3 regions of the Paenibacillus sp. WG02 genome follow, and region 1 is predicted to be linked to each of the others. Evidence: predicted binding sites of a transcription regulator. Region 1 holds the regulator's gene; each other region holds the start of a gene.
What was found. Region 1 encodes LexA, which represses DNA repair genes until DNA is damaged. Its sites were predicted from a motif close to CGAACATATGTTCG; they were not measured.

Region 1 (5,123 bases):
ACACTAATGGATAATCGTGAAATCGTTGCCGTTCGTCTCTTCATCGAAAAAGATGGCTGGGTTGCTTATAACATTGATGATCCAGAATTTATTAAAGCTTAATCTATTATATGAACAAAAAAACCCAACTGCGCTGGACTTACCGTCCTATGCATCCGTTGGGTTTTTGATTATTTCATGTTATCCGTTCGTAATAATCGGCAAAATTTCTTGAAGACGGGAAACCTCATACGCAGGAACAATCTCATCTCCACTTTGGAGTCCATGATGATTAATCCAAATATTGCGCATACCTACGCTGCCAGAACCTAGGATATCGGTTGTCAATTTATCTCCGATCATGATGCCTTCCTCTGCGTCTATTCCAAGTAGTCCAAGTGCATGGTTAAAAATGGACTTCGCTGGCTTACCTACTCCAAATTCACCAGAGATCACGATATGATCAAAGTATGGTGCGATATTTGGGACACCTGCTAATTTTTCCTTTTGTAGATCTGGCGAACCATTCGTTAACAACAGTAATTGATAGCTGCCTTTTAAAGCATCCAATACTCGGAACGTTTCCTCATATACGTAAGGACGGCGTCGGCGTTCTGCTGGAAAAAGTTCACCAAGTTTATACCCGAGCTCACGATCCTCTATCCCTAACGCTGCAAGCCCTCTTGTCCAAGACTCCGTACGATATCCTGGTGCTAATTTCTCAAGCTTACGGAAGTTCTCATTTTCACCTTGCGTGAAGTTCGCCCATAAGCCTTCGAATGGATTAATACCAATCATTTTCGTGAATTCAAAGGTTTCAAAAGATTCATATAAAGAACGCGCTTCTTTGCGAACAGAAGCTTCCAATTCTTCGGGATTCACGGCTACATGCTTTACAGCTTCCGCACATGCCGCTTTAAAAGCTTCCTGCACGCTGCGATCATCCCACAGAAGCGTATCATCTAAATCAAAAAGTACGGCTTTCAACGTCATCATTCATTTCCCCTTTTGAATGTTGTATCTATATGAGCAGCGATTACTCTTCGTCCGTAAACTTGATGGAATCAAGTTGAACTTTAAGATTGCCACGGAATGCTTCAATATATTTCTTTCTGAGTTCGTTGCGCTCATCGATTTCCGCGTCTGTTAAGCCAACTGTTTTCGCTTTACGAGCAAGCTCATTAATACGTTCGATAGTTTGTTCCATGTTGTCACTCATTGTGATCCTCCCAGTCAAAAATTCAATATGAGTACTACTTTGCCATCCCTATTAAGGAATGTCAAGAGACAACAAAAAGAGGCATAGGAACATGTCCGAGCCTCATCATATTTAGATTCTATCAGGAAAGCATAATGAAATTAAGGAAGCAATAAAACCTGTCCTTCTTTAAGGGAGCTCGTGGTTAAATGATTGATTGTCTTCAATTTATCAACATAAGAACGAATGTTCTCATTACCTTTTTTGTGAGTGGAAGCAACATCCCAAAGAGTGTCTCCGCGTTGAATGACGACTTGATCTTGCACGACAGCTTTCGGAGAAGAGTTAATTGAAGTAACGGAAACTGGGGTCCTTGCAATTGCTGCCCCATCCCCTGCATAGGCTTGAACCATAGCACCGAATGAAAACACAGTACCAAGAATAACTGCTAATAGGACGAAGCGAACAATCGCTTTGGTATAACTAGAATTAAATGTCATCCCTTTGGATGTGCTAGCAGATCTATGAGGTGTGTGTGTTGAGTTAGTGTTTGAATAAGCCATATACATGAGTAATCATCTCCCAAACATTTGTTCTGGTATTAGATTAACACGAACACATGTTTGAGTCAACACTTTTCTCGAACTTATGTTTGTACGAACTCGGGTTCTATGTTATACTTTGGGTAATGATTCCCAGTATTGGAGTGATAACTATTGAGTAAGATTTCGCAGCGTCAACAAGCTATATTGGAATTCATTAAGAATGAAGTGAAAGATAAGGGGTATCCACCTTCCGTTAGAGAAATCGGTGAAGCAGTTGGACTAGCTTCTAGTTCTACAGTGCACGGGCATTTAGAGCGTCTTGAGAAGAAAGGTATGATTCGTCGAGATCCTACTAAGCCTCGTGCTATTGAAATTCTAGGACTTGACGGTGCTGAGACGCATTTTGCAGTTTCTGTAGCACGTGTACCTCTCGTTGGTAAAGTTACAGCAGGTGTGCCTATTACAGCAACTGAGAACATTGAAGACTATTTCCCTCTTCCCGTAAGCATGGTAGGAGATAATAATGTGTTCATGCTTAGCGTCATGGGTGACAGTATGATCGAAGCCGGCATTCATAATGGCGATTATGTCATCGTTAAGCAGCAGCAAACTGCGAATAACGGGGACATTGTTGTAGCAATGACTGAAGACGATGAAGCAACGGTGAAACGCTTTTACAAGGAAAAGGATCATATTCGTCTTCAACCAGAGAACTCGGCATTGAAGCCTATCCTTTTGAAACATGTTACGATTCTTGGCCGTGTCATTGGTTTGTTCCGGGATATGTAATAGCCCTACAGCCCTTATTCTACCTACAATACCAATGAGAAAGAACCGAGAGGACAATCGTCCCTCGGTTCTTTTCGATGTAAACAGTTATAATGCTTGGAGCTTTGGATTATATAGAGAAACTTAAAAGATAGTAGGCCAACCGATCCAAAAATGGATTTTCAAAGTTAATGATACGGTTTTAATCCCTCCATAGCCATGAAGGCTGAACAGTGGATTCAGGATTCAGATAAGAGTCTTCAGAGACTGCTATTACGTCATTAAAATCGTATTTTACGGAATTAGAAGCCTCTTGAGGCTTCTATTCGGTAATATTTGGCCCCTATTTGCTTCAATTTTTATGAATAGAAGTCTTTAAAGACTTCTATTCTAAAAATCACAACACTTTTGGACAAATTAGCGGTCTCTAGAGACTTCTATTTTCTAGCTTCTTTCCTCTAGCTTCTATCTTCTATCTCCAAACTCCAAACTCCAAATTCCAATTTCCGTCTTCCATCTACTCTATACTCTATACTCTATACTCTATACTCTATACTCTCTACTCTATACTCCCTGCACTCTATCCCATTGATAACCCCAGGAGTACTTTCACCTTTGAATTAAGCTAAAATATCAGCTAAAGAAATCAGATAAATTTCAACTAAAAAGCAAGCGCCCAATTTCCACTACGGAAAATAGGTTCAACGGTACCATCACTAAGGACACCATCAATCTCAAGATCAGCCGTCCCAATCATAAAATCCACATGAATCAAACTGGTGTTCCCACCACGAGCTTTCAACTCTTCACTTGAAATAGATACGCCATCCTGCAAATTAATAGGGTAGCAGCTGCCTAAGGCCAGATGGCAGGATGCATTCTCATCGATGCCCGTATTGTAAAAAATGCGGTCAAGATTCGAGATCGGCGAATCAAAAGGCACGAGAGCAACTTCACCCAAATATCGCGCCCCCTCATCCATATCCAGCAACCTCGCTAGGTGCTCATAGCCGACTTCAGCATGATAATCTACAACTTTCCCGTCCACGAACTTGAACGAAAACCGATCCACGAGCGCCCCATTCACATTTAATGGCTTGGTGCTCGATACCGTCCCATGAACACCCGTTCGCTTAGGCATCGTAAATACTTCCTCAGTCGGCATATTCGCTACGAATCGTATTCCACTTGCGTTCTCCGAATCACCACCAAGCCAAATGTGGCCCTCCGGCAGTTCAACTCGCAAATCTGTTCCTGCCGCTCGATATTGAAGCGCCTCATAGTGCTTCTCATTTAACACGCTGCGAACGCGCTTCAGTTGATCCATATGTACTCGCCAAGCCGCAACAGGATCATCTTCATAAACGCGGTTTATCCGGAAAATTGCCTCCCACATCGCATCGATTCGCTGTTCTTCTGGTAAATCGGCATACACTTTGGATGCCCATGCCACCGTAGGCGCTTTGATTAAGCACCAACTGAACTTACTTGTTCTTACATAGTGCTGATACTTAGATCTAGCCGTAGCCATGGCTTTAGATGCTCTAGAAATCATGCTTGCATCAATACCCGCGTAGAGATCAGGATCCGGCACTTTGATATTCAGCAATGCTCCACCGTTTTCTACAAAACGTTCCAACATACTCGTATACCACTCTGGGTAATAATCAAGAGCTTCGTCATGGGCATATTCAAATCTACTGCGAGTTATCACATCATCCTGCCAGTGAACTTGGACAAAATTCGCCCCTGCCTCATAGGCTTTCTTCACGATAAGTCTAGTCAATTCTAGGGACTCTATTGGCGACTCTATCATCAGATCCTGGCCTTTATTGAGGTTAACCCCTACCTTGACTACAAGTTCAGCGTACTTTTCCAAATTCATTTGAAAGTTATCCATTATCCTTATGCTCTCCTTCGCGTGAAAAAGCCCATCAGTTCAGAATCGTACCTGAAGGCTGACGGGCTTTTCTTATCTAATTGTTGTATCCATATCAACTTTCTTTGCGATTAGTAAAGAGACAGATATTGATCTCTTTCCCATTGGTGAACTTGTGTGCGGTACATATCCCACTCGATTTCTTTAAGTTCATAGAAATGAGCAAGAGCATGTTCGCCCAGCGTATCGCAAATCACATCATTGCGAAGCAGCTCGTCCAACGCTTGTTTCAAGTTCAAAGGCAAAGTAGGAATGCCATCGCTCTCTCTTTCCTCTTCGGTCATCACGTAGATGTTACGATCCGTAGGAGGAGGAAGCTGCATTTTGTTCTTAATGCCATCCAATCCGGCAGCAAGCATAACTGCAAGAGCCAAGTAAGGATTAGCAGCCGGGTCCGGGTTACGAACTTCAACACGAGTACTTAAACCGCGGGAAGCTGGAATCCGGATCATAGGACTACGGTTACTTGCCGACCATGCCACATAGACAGGCGCTTCATAACCAGGCACAAGACGTTTATATGAGTTAACCGTAGGGTTCGTAATTGCAGCAAAAGAACGTGCATGACGAAGTACACCCGCCATATAATGTCTAGCCACATTACTTAAACCTAATTTATCGTTCTCATCATAAAAAGCATTCACATCACCTTTGAATAACGATTGGTGACAGTGCATGCCAGAACCGTTCATAC
Region 2 (5,123 bases), 1.3 Mb from region 1:
CGAAGTTTGTGGAAACCTACAAATACCCATTCCCGGTGTTATTAGATAAGCAAGGAACGAACGCGGATGCCTATCGGGTAGTTGCCATTCCAACCAGTTTCTTAATCGATAAAAATGGAGTCATTCGTGAAGTCGTTCATGTACTCTCGCCTAAAGATCTGGATAAGAAAATTGCGAGTCTCATTAAAGAGTAAAAAGCTGCAAAAGAGCGCCGTTGGTTGGCGTACTCTTTGCAGCTTTTCTTGTATGTCCTTTTGAAAAACTTATCTCTAACGTGATCGCTCAACGTTGAGTAGCCCGATAGAGGTTACAAATCAATGGTTCACTAAGCCTAGTCGTTCTTGTTGATCTTTGTTTGTAGGCTCTACGCGTTTTCTTCCGATTAATGCATAGCGTAAACTATCTACGAGTGCGTACCAGCTGGCTTCAATAATATTACTGGACACTCCAAGCGTGTTCCATGTAGTGTTGAAGTCTGTTGATTCCATCAGAACGCGAACCTTACCGGCAGTAGCGCCTTTCACATCAAGGACACGTACCTTATAGTCGGAAAGATGGACATTTTTAATATCAGGGTAATATTGGATCAGTGCTTTACGCAAGGCATTGTCGAGAGCATTTACAGGACCGTTGCCTTCAGCCGCGGTATAGATCGTTTCCCCATGAACCTTCACTTTAACGATGGCTTCGGAGACTACCGATTGATTCGCGGACTTCTCAACCAGCATTTTGAATGATTCTAATGTGAAAATCTCTTCTAGACCTTCGAATGCTTCACGCAGCAAAAGCTCAAGCGTGGCATCGGCGCCTTCGAATTGATAGCCTTGATGCTCGAGATCTTTAATTTTCTCAATAACTTCTTTTGTTTTCTGATGTTCTTTATTGAAGTCTAGATTCAATTCTTGCGCTTTCACAAGGACATTGCTTTGCCCTGCAAGCTCTGAAACAAGAACCCGCTGTTTATTGCCGACAAGCTCAGGCTTAGTATGCTCATACGTACTAGCATCCTTGAGAATTGCTGAGACGTGAATACCGCCTTTGTGAGCAAATGCCGCATTACCGACATAAGGCTGATTAATAGGCATATGCATGTTGGCGATCTCGCTAATGTATCTCGAAACAGGCGTTAATGATTTCAGCTGCTCTTCGGAAATAACTGAATAACCAAGTTTCAACTGAAGGTTAGGGATAATGGAGCTAAGGTTAGCATTACCGCAGCGTTCTCCATAGCCATTGATGGTTCCTTGGACTTGTCCAGCTCCTGCTTGTACGGCAGCAAGACTGTTGGCTACGCCCAATTCACAATCATTATGAGCGTGGATACCAACTGGGGTGGTGATATTTTGTTTCACTGTAGTGACAATGGCTGTAATTTCTCCAGGTAATGAGCCGCCATTGGTATCGCAAAGGACAATCCAATCAGCTCCGGCATCCTGTGCCTTTTTGATCGTTTGCAAGGCGTACTCGGGATTATTCTTGTAACCGTCGAAGAAATGCTCGGCATCGTAGATGACTTCAAGACCGCAGCTTTTTAAATAAAGAACGGAGTCATAGATCATGGCGAGATTTTCTTCCAGTGTGGTTTGAATCGCTGTTGTGACATGGAAGTCCCAGGACTTACCGAAGATGGTTGCTACCTGAGCTCCTGATTCCACAAGTCTGTTCAGATTAATATCATCCGCAGCTATGGAATCTTTACGACGTGTGCTGCCGAATGCAGTGATCTTCGCATTAGTGAATTTCATATCGCGAGCGCGTTCAAAGAATTCAATATCTTTGCTGTTGCTGCCAGGCCATCCGCCTTCAATATAATGAACCCCAAGCTCATCGAGCTTGCGGGCAATTTTAATTTTATCCTCGACGGATAAGCTGATGCCTTCTCCTTGCGTACCGTCTCGTAGTGTGGTGTCGAAGATTTTGACTGATGTTGGCATAGGTTCCTCCTTCAAAAGCTAGCAAAGTGACTTCGGTGCTTGATGTGCAGGTGCTTGTGCTTGCTTTAAAGCGCTAATGTATAATTTACGATTATACCATAATAGTATGGGTAAAGACATCATAACGCAAAAATACGTTTGCTTGAAAGAATAATTTTTTGTATGCTGAAAATGGCTCTTAAAGTTGTTGTTTATCAATGGGAGGGAACATAAATGGTGACAACACAGCATCATTATCCCAAGCAAGGTAGAGTCATTCTGCATATAGATATGAATGCATTTTATTGCTCTGTTCATGAGGCTGTTGAGCCTGACTTATATAAAGGAAAGCCGATTGCTGTTGCTGGCAGTGTTGAGCTTCGTAAAGGGATTATTGTTACTTCATCTTATGCAGCGCGCGCTGTAGGGATCAAGACGGGCATGCAAGTTAGGCAAGCGCTGAAGCTGTGTCCGGATTTGATACTGATAAGACCTGATTTCGAACTATATCGCAGCTTCTCAAGACGGTTTATGCAGATAGCTTATAGTTATTCACCTATGGTGGAATCCATGTCAATCGATGAGTGTTTCGTCGATATTACAGGTTCCAAGCAATTTGGAACCCCACTTGAGATCGCGAATAACATTCAGCAGAAGATTATGAAGGAACTTAAGCTGCCCTGTTCGATCGGCGTAGCCCCCAACAAGCTGCTTGCCAAGATGGGCTCCGATATGAAAAAGCCGAACGGGATATCTGTGCTGCGTCTACGAGATGTTCCAACCGTATTTTGGGACAAACCGTGCAACTATTTATATGGAATTGGCAAAAAGACGGCGGATAAGCTGACTAGACTTGGTATCCACACGTTAGGTCAGCTAGCTGTAGGGGACGAGTTGCTGCTAAGTAAACACTTTGGCATCTTAGGTGCACATCTGAAGCGTTCGGCTAACGGGATTGACCATTCTCTGGTAAACCCTGAACAAGAACAGAGCAAGTCAATCGGGCATACGACGACGCTGCCGCAGGATTTTACCGATACCAAGGAAATTCATCGCGTATTCTTAAATTTGGCGGATCAAGTAGCTAGAAGACTTCGCAAGCAGGAGCTGATGGCATCCACGATCCAAATCACGATTCGCGATCCAGAGATGAGGACCATTACGCGATCCATCACTTTGCCAACTCCCACCGAGCATATGGATGATATTTATCGAACTTCGAGTCAGTTATTTGATCATGAATGGGAGGAAGGCAACCCTGTTCGGCTGCTGGGAATTACGCTGCAAAATCTGACGGTGAAGGAAGAAACATTCGTTCAGTTAGATTTATTCGATTATGAAAAGCAGCCTAAACGAGAAAATTTGAATCGTATTATGGACGGACTTCGGGATAAATTCGGAGAAAATGCGATTCTAACCGCGGGGATGATGGGCGATAATCCTTCAGCTATGATTAGAAATCATAAAACGAGAGGGACTTCCCTGCAAATGGACCATTTGAGGAACAATCCCCTTCATAAAGAAGAGGAGAAGTGACGAAAATATGGCACATTGTATGGGCTTTGCCGGCTATTCGAACAGCGGAAAAACGACGTTAGTGGCTAAGCTAATCGTAGAAATGAAGCAGCGCGGCCATCGGATAGCTGTAATGAAACATGATGCTCATGGACATTATAAAGAAGCAGCAGGGACGGACTCCGCGACTTTTGTAGAGTCGGGTGCAGAAGCGGTTATTACCCTTTCTCCAGATCAGATTCATGTGTTCGAGAAGAAGCGGAATCCAAGTCTGGAAGAACAGTTAAGTGCTTATGCGCATCTAGACTATGTTTTTATCGAAGGCTTCAAGAAGGAAAAGCATCCAAAGATTGCTGTTTTTCGTACAATAGAGCAAAGTGAAATTATTCAAGCACTTGAGCCAGAGCCGATTGCTATTGCAACAGATATGGACGATTTCAAATTTGGTTCAAGAGCTTTTCCTTCCTTCGATTTGAACAATATCTATGGTATAGCTGACTTTATTGAACAATATTTTGAGCGTAATTAATTTTAAGGTTTGAACTTTGTCCGTATTTATATTATATTTTACATTGAGGATAATTTGAGGAGGAGTTAGAAATCATGGCAAAGTATACATTTGTTGATAAAGATACTTGCATCGCTTGCGGCGCATGCGGAGCTACAGCTCCAGACATCTATGATTATGATGATGAAGGTTTGGCTGAAGTAATTTTTGATGGAGATGGCAACAAAGGGGTAACTGAAATCCCTGAAGATTTGTTTGATGATCTACAGGATGCACAAGATGGCTGCCCAACAGATTCCATTAAAGTAGCGGATACACCTTTTAACTAATCCGTATAAAACATAATTTTGTGATGTGATTCGCAGAATGTCGAAAGAGCTCAGTTCCTGTAAAGGAACTGAGCTCTTTTTTTGATACAAATTGTAGTAACTTGTAACTATTTATTGCCATTTTTTACTTGCCATCTTACAATGAAGCTAGTAAACATGGGGAGGATCTTATGGGTAAGAAGAAATGGATTCAAACTTTAGCGGTAGGACTTGTGTTGATGTTATTTTCGACATATTTCTACACGGTTAACTCTAGCGGCTTGTTTTATTTTATTGAAGGCCCCCTCCAAGATGTTTTGCGGAAAGCTAAATCTGTTGATGAGCGTCAGCCGGATGATCGCATCAAGATTGTTAAGATTGATGAGAAATCACTTAAAGCTATCGGAAAGTTTCCATGGGATCGAACGACCTATGCGCAGTTGATAGAGAAGCTTGAACAGTCAGGCGCAGCGGCAATTGGTATAGACGTCGTGTTAGCTGAACCATCGAAAAATCCCGCCGACGATAAAGCATTGGCTGATGTTTTGGCCAAGTATCATAATGTCATTATGCCCGTCCAAATTAACTATCCCTCCAAGCAAGAGCAAGCAGGCGAGCTTGTGCCTGAGAAAATCGACTACCCCACTCCAACACTAACAACCAGCAGGCAGCAAATGGCACATATTAATGTGTTTGTCGATAAGGATGGTAAGGCACGGAAGCTGCCAGTTGGGCTGCCGGATGAGAATGGAGCATACATACCTGCGTTCAGCGTTGCGCTTGCCAATCTAGTTCTCGAGGATAAGGACAAAGTGAAGCGAGATGAAGCAACAGGACAATGGAAGCGCGGCAATATCGTAATGCCAACGAACGAAAGAA
Region 3 (5,123 bases), 3.8 Mb from region 1:
ATCAAGCCGCCTGCGGAAGCGATGTTAACGATGACACCTCTTTGTTTCTCCAGATAGATCGGAAGAACTTTGCGGATCGTTCTCATCGGGCCCGTTGTATTGATTGCGAAAACACGTTCCCACAGCTCGTCCGTCAGGTCTCCGGCTGGTACGAAGTTGTCCATAATGCCGGCGTTGTTAACGAGAATATCTACTGTTCCGTACTTCTCGACGGTTATATCAATAAGCGATTGGACGTCATCTTCATTAGCGACGTTAGCCGCAATTGCGAAAGCAATACCGCCTTTGGTGGTAATCCCGTCCACAACGGCTTGCGCGGCTTCAACGCGAAGGTCGGACACAGCAACTTTCGCCCCTTCTGCAGCATACAATTCCGCGATGGCTTTACCCATGCCTGAAGCGGCACCAGTAACAACAGCAACTTTTCCGGATAATCTCATGACGAAATCCCTCCATCATTTTCTTAATTATTTAACTTCATTTGATAAATCATCCTGGCTGTTCCAAAAAGATAATTAACACATGTTCAATAGAGAACATCCGTTACTTCGAGTATAATGAAGTATTGAAAGGGATTACAATCAGTAAAAATGGTGAGTTTGTCAGGTAACGAACAATTCAGCTAATTTTGTTTAATAAGTCGGAAAGAAAGGAATAACAGGCATGATCGACAAAGGGAAAAAAACGGACCGCCGCATCGTCCGCAGCCGGGCGGCCTTACGGCATGCGCTGCTGACGCTAATGGCGGACAAGCCGTTCAAGGCGATATCCATTACGGAAATCGTGGAGCTTGCGAATTATAACCGCGGGACGTTCTATTCCAATTATGAAAGCAAGGACGCACTGCTTGACGATATTATTTCCGACCTGATCGAGAAATTATTGCTCTCCTTCCGCGCGCCGTACGAGAAGGTAGAGTTCTTCCACGTCGATCAGCTCAAGGCGCATTCCGTTATGCTTTTCGAGCATATCTATGAGCATTCCGCGATTTACACCGTGTTTATGAAGAGCGACATGCTAATGGCGCTCCGGGAGAAAATGTTTATCGCGCTGAAGAAGATCTCCACTGAAGAGCTTGTCTATACAAGAAAAGACATCGATGAAGAACTGTTGATTATCTATTCGCTTAATGCGTTGCTGGGGCTTATATTCCATTGGGTGGAGAGCGGTTTTAAGCATTCTCCGGCTTACATGCAGGAGCAGTTGGTGAAAATCATCAACTATCATCCGACTGTTGCGAAGACCGCGATCAAAGGCTCAAGCTTATCCTAAGGGTAAGCTTGTTTTTGTGTACTTTTATGTTTAAATCTTACTTTGAGCATTCGGATTAAATACGGATACAGGTGATCATTATCTCAGCTGTAACCTGTTATTCATTTTCCGTTCATATTCGCTTCCTATACTTTAGTCATTACGAAGGAGGGAAGCACAATGTATCTAGCTATTCGAGAAATGAGGTTTGCTAAGGCACGGTATTCGTTAATCGCTACAATTATGGTGCTTGTTGCATTTCTTGTTCTGTTTGTCACCGGGCTTGCACAGGGGCTTGCGTATGACAACGCCGCTTCCGTTAAGAATATGGCTGCAACACATTTTGTCTTAGGACAGGACTCTAATCACCGTTTCACCCGATCCCAGGTCGATCAGAATCAGCTTGAAAAGGCTGGCTTACTAGTAGGAAAAGAGAATGCGGAGCCACTTGGTCTGAAAATGACAACGGTTGTTCCATCAGGAGAAACTGGGAAGATTGATGTTGCTTTGCTCGCCGTTAATCTCGAAAGCTGGCTGGCGCCAACAGTAACAGAAGGTTCACCCATCTCGGATCAGACCAAAGGACATGTTCTTGTTGACCAAAAGCTGTCTAATTCTGGAGTCAAAATTGGCTCAATCATTGTAGATCAAGCTTCGGGAACAAAATGGACAGTAAGCGGTTTTGTAAAAAACGAGTCATTCAGTCATGCTCCGGCTGTCTTTCTAAATAAGCAGGACTGGCTTAATCTTCAAGCGCAGACACTTACACGTCAAGGAACTGAATCAGCAGCAGACAGTAAAATTTACAATGCAGTCGCCATTAAAGCCTCGAAAGAAAAAGTTAAGGAGCTTCAGTCCGCGCTGCCCAATACGGAAGTGATAACGAAGTCTGAGGCAGTATCTGGGATTCCTGGTTACAAAGAAGAGCAAGGCTCGCTTATGATGATGATTGTATTTTTATTTGTAATCTCTGCCTTTGTCCTGGCTGTATTCTTTTATGTCATCACGATTCAGAAAACCAGTCAATTTGGTATATTGAAAGCCATCGGTACACGTACTGCCTATCTAGCTAGAAGTGTGACGCTGCAGGTATTGGTCTTATCGGTCGGCAGCTTGGTCCTTAGCGTCCTGTTGGTTCAATTGTTTGAGGCTGTATTGCCAAGTTCCATGCCATTTCAATTAGGCTTTTCCACCTTGGCACTTACTTGCCTGTCCTTTATAACAATGTCTTTGGCCGGTTCACTATTTTCGGTATGGAAAGTCGCCAAAATTGACGCTTTGGATGCGATTGGGAGGACAGCAGCATGAAAAACAGACTTGTATTACAGGAGATTACTCGGACTTTTGAGGATGGCGGTATGGAAAGAACGATTTTGGATAAGCTAAACCTCGAGGTGGCCGAAGGTGAACTAGTTGCGGTAATGGGCCCTTCAGGCTCAGGCAAAAGTACATTTTTGTCCATAGCAGGAGCACTTCTTGAACCAACGAGTGGGCAAGTTCTACTCGATGGAGAATCCATTATCGGTAAAGACAAGCAAGCACTTTCTGAACTACGACTTCAAAAAATCGGATTTATTTTTCAAAGCGCCAACTTGATACCGTACTTGAAAGTTGAAGAACAATTAGTTTTGGTAAGCAAGCTTGCCGGGATGGAAAAGGCGAAGGCAGCCAAACGAGCAAAAGAGTTACTCGATAAGATGGGATTGTCTCATCGACGAACCGCATATCCTGAGAAACTCTCAGGGGGGGAGCGTCAACGGGTAGCTATTGCTAGAGCCTTAATGAATGACCCAGCTGTCCTATTCGCAGATGAACCAACAGCAAGCTTAGATGCCTCACGAGGGCACGATATAGTGAGTATGATCGCGAAGCAAGTAAAGGATCAGCGAAAGAGCGCGGTTATGGTTACGCATGATGACCGAGTACTGCCTCTTTGTGATCGAGTGCTTTTTCTTGAGAATGGAAAACTAGTCGAAAAACAAAAAAAAAGTGCTCAAATCCCCGTTTCAATGTAGTTTGACGAGTAGTGGTAGCACAATAATAGCAGCGGCAGTCTAAGACTTATTTTTGAGTCCTAGTCCGCCGCTGTTTCTTTTGTGGGGTCCTCTTTACTACTCTTACTTCTAAAAGTATAATGAATCAAGAACATATGTTCTTGATTGGGGTGGAGTAATAATGAGTAGTAGTAATCGTGAGAATAAAAAGATAGCCAACATAATGGCTAATGCCTTACTTAACCAGCAATTTATTCGTGTAAAGATTTATAATGAGACTGGGGATGGGCAAATGACAGGTCTAATAACTAAAATTGATCAAGAGATAAGAAGAGTAAAGCTATCTCACGAAAATGGTACGGATTGGGTAGCATTTGACGATATCTTGAATGTAGAACTGGTTGAATAATACTTTTCCATAGGACAGTGCTAAAGGGAGGCATGCTGGGAGCTCTGCATGTCTTTTTCCTTTGGTTCGGTCTCAAGACGGAGTATGATTTCATACCCGGGTTTGAATAAATAACAGTGTCGTAATTATATAATGGAAACACGAGTATTATTCAGCCTGGAGACTGGGTTGTAGGGGAGGGAAAAGGATATGGTAAGTGCAAAAACAAATACGAACTTTTTGGATTCGTTTACCCATTCAACCGTAGTTTCGAAGGACGGAACAACAATTGGATACCAAAGTATAGGCATGGGTCCGAGTCTCATTGTCATCCACGGGGCGCTTAGTGCTTCGAATGATTTTACTAAGTTGGCCCAAGAATTGTCGGATTCTTTTACTGTCCATGTTATGGATCGACGTGGGCGCGGACTGAGCGGACCGCAAGGGAGTGATTACTCCATCAGTAAGGAATGTGAAGATGTTTTAAGCGTACAAGAAGCAACGGGAGCAACCTATGTATTCGGTCATAGCTACGGTGGCCTTGTAACCTTAGAAGCTGCGCGAACTAATACTTTTAAGAAAATGGCCGTCTATGAACCTGGCGTTTCAATTAAGTCGATACCAACAGATTGGGATTGGCTGACTGAATATGAAAATGATATGAATAAGAATGATTTTAGAGGGGCATTTGCCAGCTTTGTAAAGGGTGCAGCTCATTCGCCCTTAAAAAAGTTGCCGAAATGGTATGCAAAACTTATTTTACGTTCGGTGATACGCGGAGATCATTGGAGTCAAATAGAAAAACTATTGCCAGAAAATTTAATTGAGCACAGAGAAGTGAAACGTCTGGCATCCACTTTCAGTAATTACCAAATCATTGATGCGAATGTCCTATTAATTGCTGGGGGGAAGAGTCCTGATTCTGTGCATCAAATGATTCGAGTATTGGACGAAACCATTCCACAAACACAAACGTTGAACTTACCAAATCTAGATCATCTCTCTCCGGACAATAAATACGCACCAGTCGAAGTGGCACAGCACGTAAAGAGGTATTTTCTAAGTTGAGCTTTGGATTATGGAGGAGATTGCTATAGGCAGCTCCTTTTGGTTTATTGAAAAAAGAGGCAGATATTCTTAGTGGAAATAGGCAATAAAAGGAAAGAATGGGCTGCTTATTGAATTATTATAAATGCTAGAACATACTATTAACCGAAGTTTATAACTGGCACAAAAAATACTAGCAGGAAAATCGAAAGGGAGGAACCAACCTTGGCAAACGCCATCATAGAAGTTGACGGACTCGTCAAACGGTATGGGAAATTCACTGCGGTGAATGGAATTAATTTCAAAGTACGGGAGGGGGAAGTGTTTGGACTGCTCGGGCCAAATGGGGCGGGCAAAACGACAACGATGGAAATGATCGAAGGTCTGCGGAGACCGGATGAAGGGAGAGCACTTGTCGCAGGCTTCGATACGAAAAAGGAATT

Region 2: the regulator LexA is predicted to act here: its motif matches at 2,062-2,075, upstream of ACBP55_RS28170 (DNA polymerase IV).
Region 3: the regulator LexA is predicted to act here: its motif matches at 3,394-3,407, upstream of ACBP55_RS05595 (YolD-like family protein).

What each region holds. Positions count from the first base shown of each region.
Region 1 covers NZ_AP036016.1:4,966,540-4,971,662, forward strand. Annotated here, with positions in the region: gene ACBP55_RS22610 (1,2-dihydroxy-3-keto-5-methylthiopentene dioxygenase) at 1-102, shown strand, start outside; gene ACBP55_RS22615 (HAD family hydrolase) at 181-972, opposite strand; gene ACBP55_RS22620 (DUF896 domain-containing protein) at 1,016-1,198, opposite strand; gene ACBP55_RS22625 (LysM peptidoglycan-binding domain-containing protein) at 1,339-1,746, opposite strand; gene lexA (transcriptional repressor LexA) at 1,894-2,511, shown strand; gene ACBP55_RS22635 (aminopeptidase) at 3,152-4,390, opposite strand; partial or broken gene glnA (type I glutamate--ammonia ligase) at 4,501-5,123, opposite strand, start outside.
Region 2 covers NZ_AP036016.1:6,223,884-6,229,006, reverse strand. Annotated here, with positions in the region: gene ACBP55_RS28180 (TlpA family protein disulfide reductase) at 1-194, shown strand, start outside; gene cimA (citramalate synthase) at 315-1,934, opposite strand; gene ACBP55_RS28170 (DNA polymerase IV) at 2,148-3,449, shown strand; gene mobB (molybdopterin-guanine dinucleotide biosynthesis protein B) at 3,457-3,957, shown strand; gene ACBP55_RS28160 (ferredoxin) at 4,032-4,265, shown strand; gene ACBP55_RS28155 (CHASE2 domain-containing protein) at 4,436-5,123, shown strand, end outside.
Region 3 covers NZ_AP036016.1:1,156,869-1,161,991, forward strand. Annotated here, with positions in the region: gene ACBP55_RS05575 (SDR family oxidoreductase) at 1-440, opposite strand, end outside; gene ACBP55_RS05580 (TetR/AcrR family transcriptional regulator) at 664-1,272, shown strand; gene ACBP55_RS05585 (ABC transporter permease) at 1,432-2,559, shown strand; gene ACBP55_RS05590 (ABC transporter ATP-binding protein) at 2,556-3,266, shown strand; gene ACBP55_RS05595 (YolD-like family protein) at 3,427-3,654, shown strand; gene ACBP55_RS05600 (alpha/beta fold hydrolase) at 3,844-4,701, shown strand; gene ACBP55_RS05605 (ABC transporter ATP-binding protein) at 4,906-5,123, shown strand, end outside.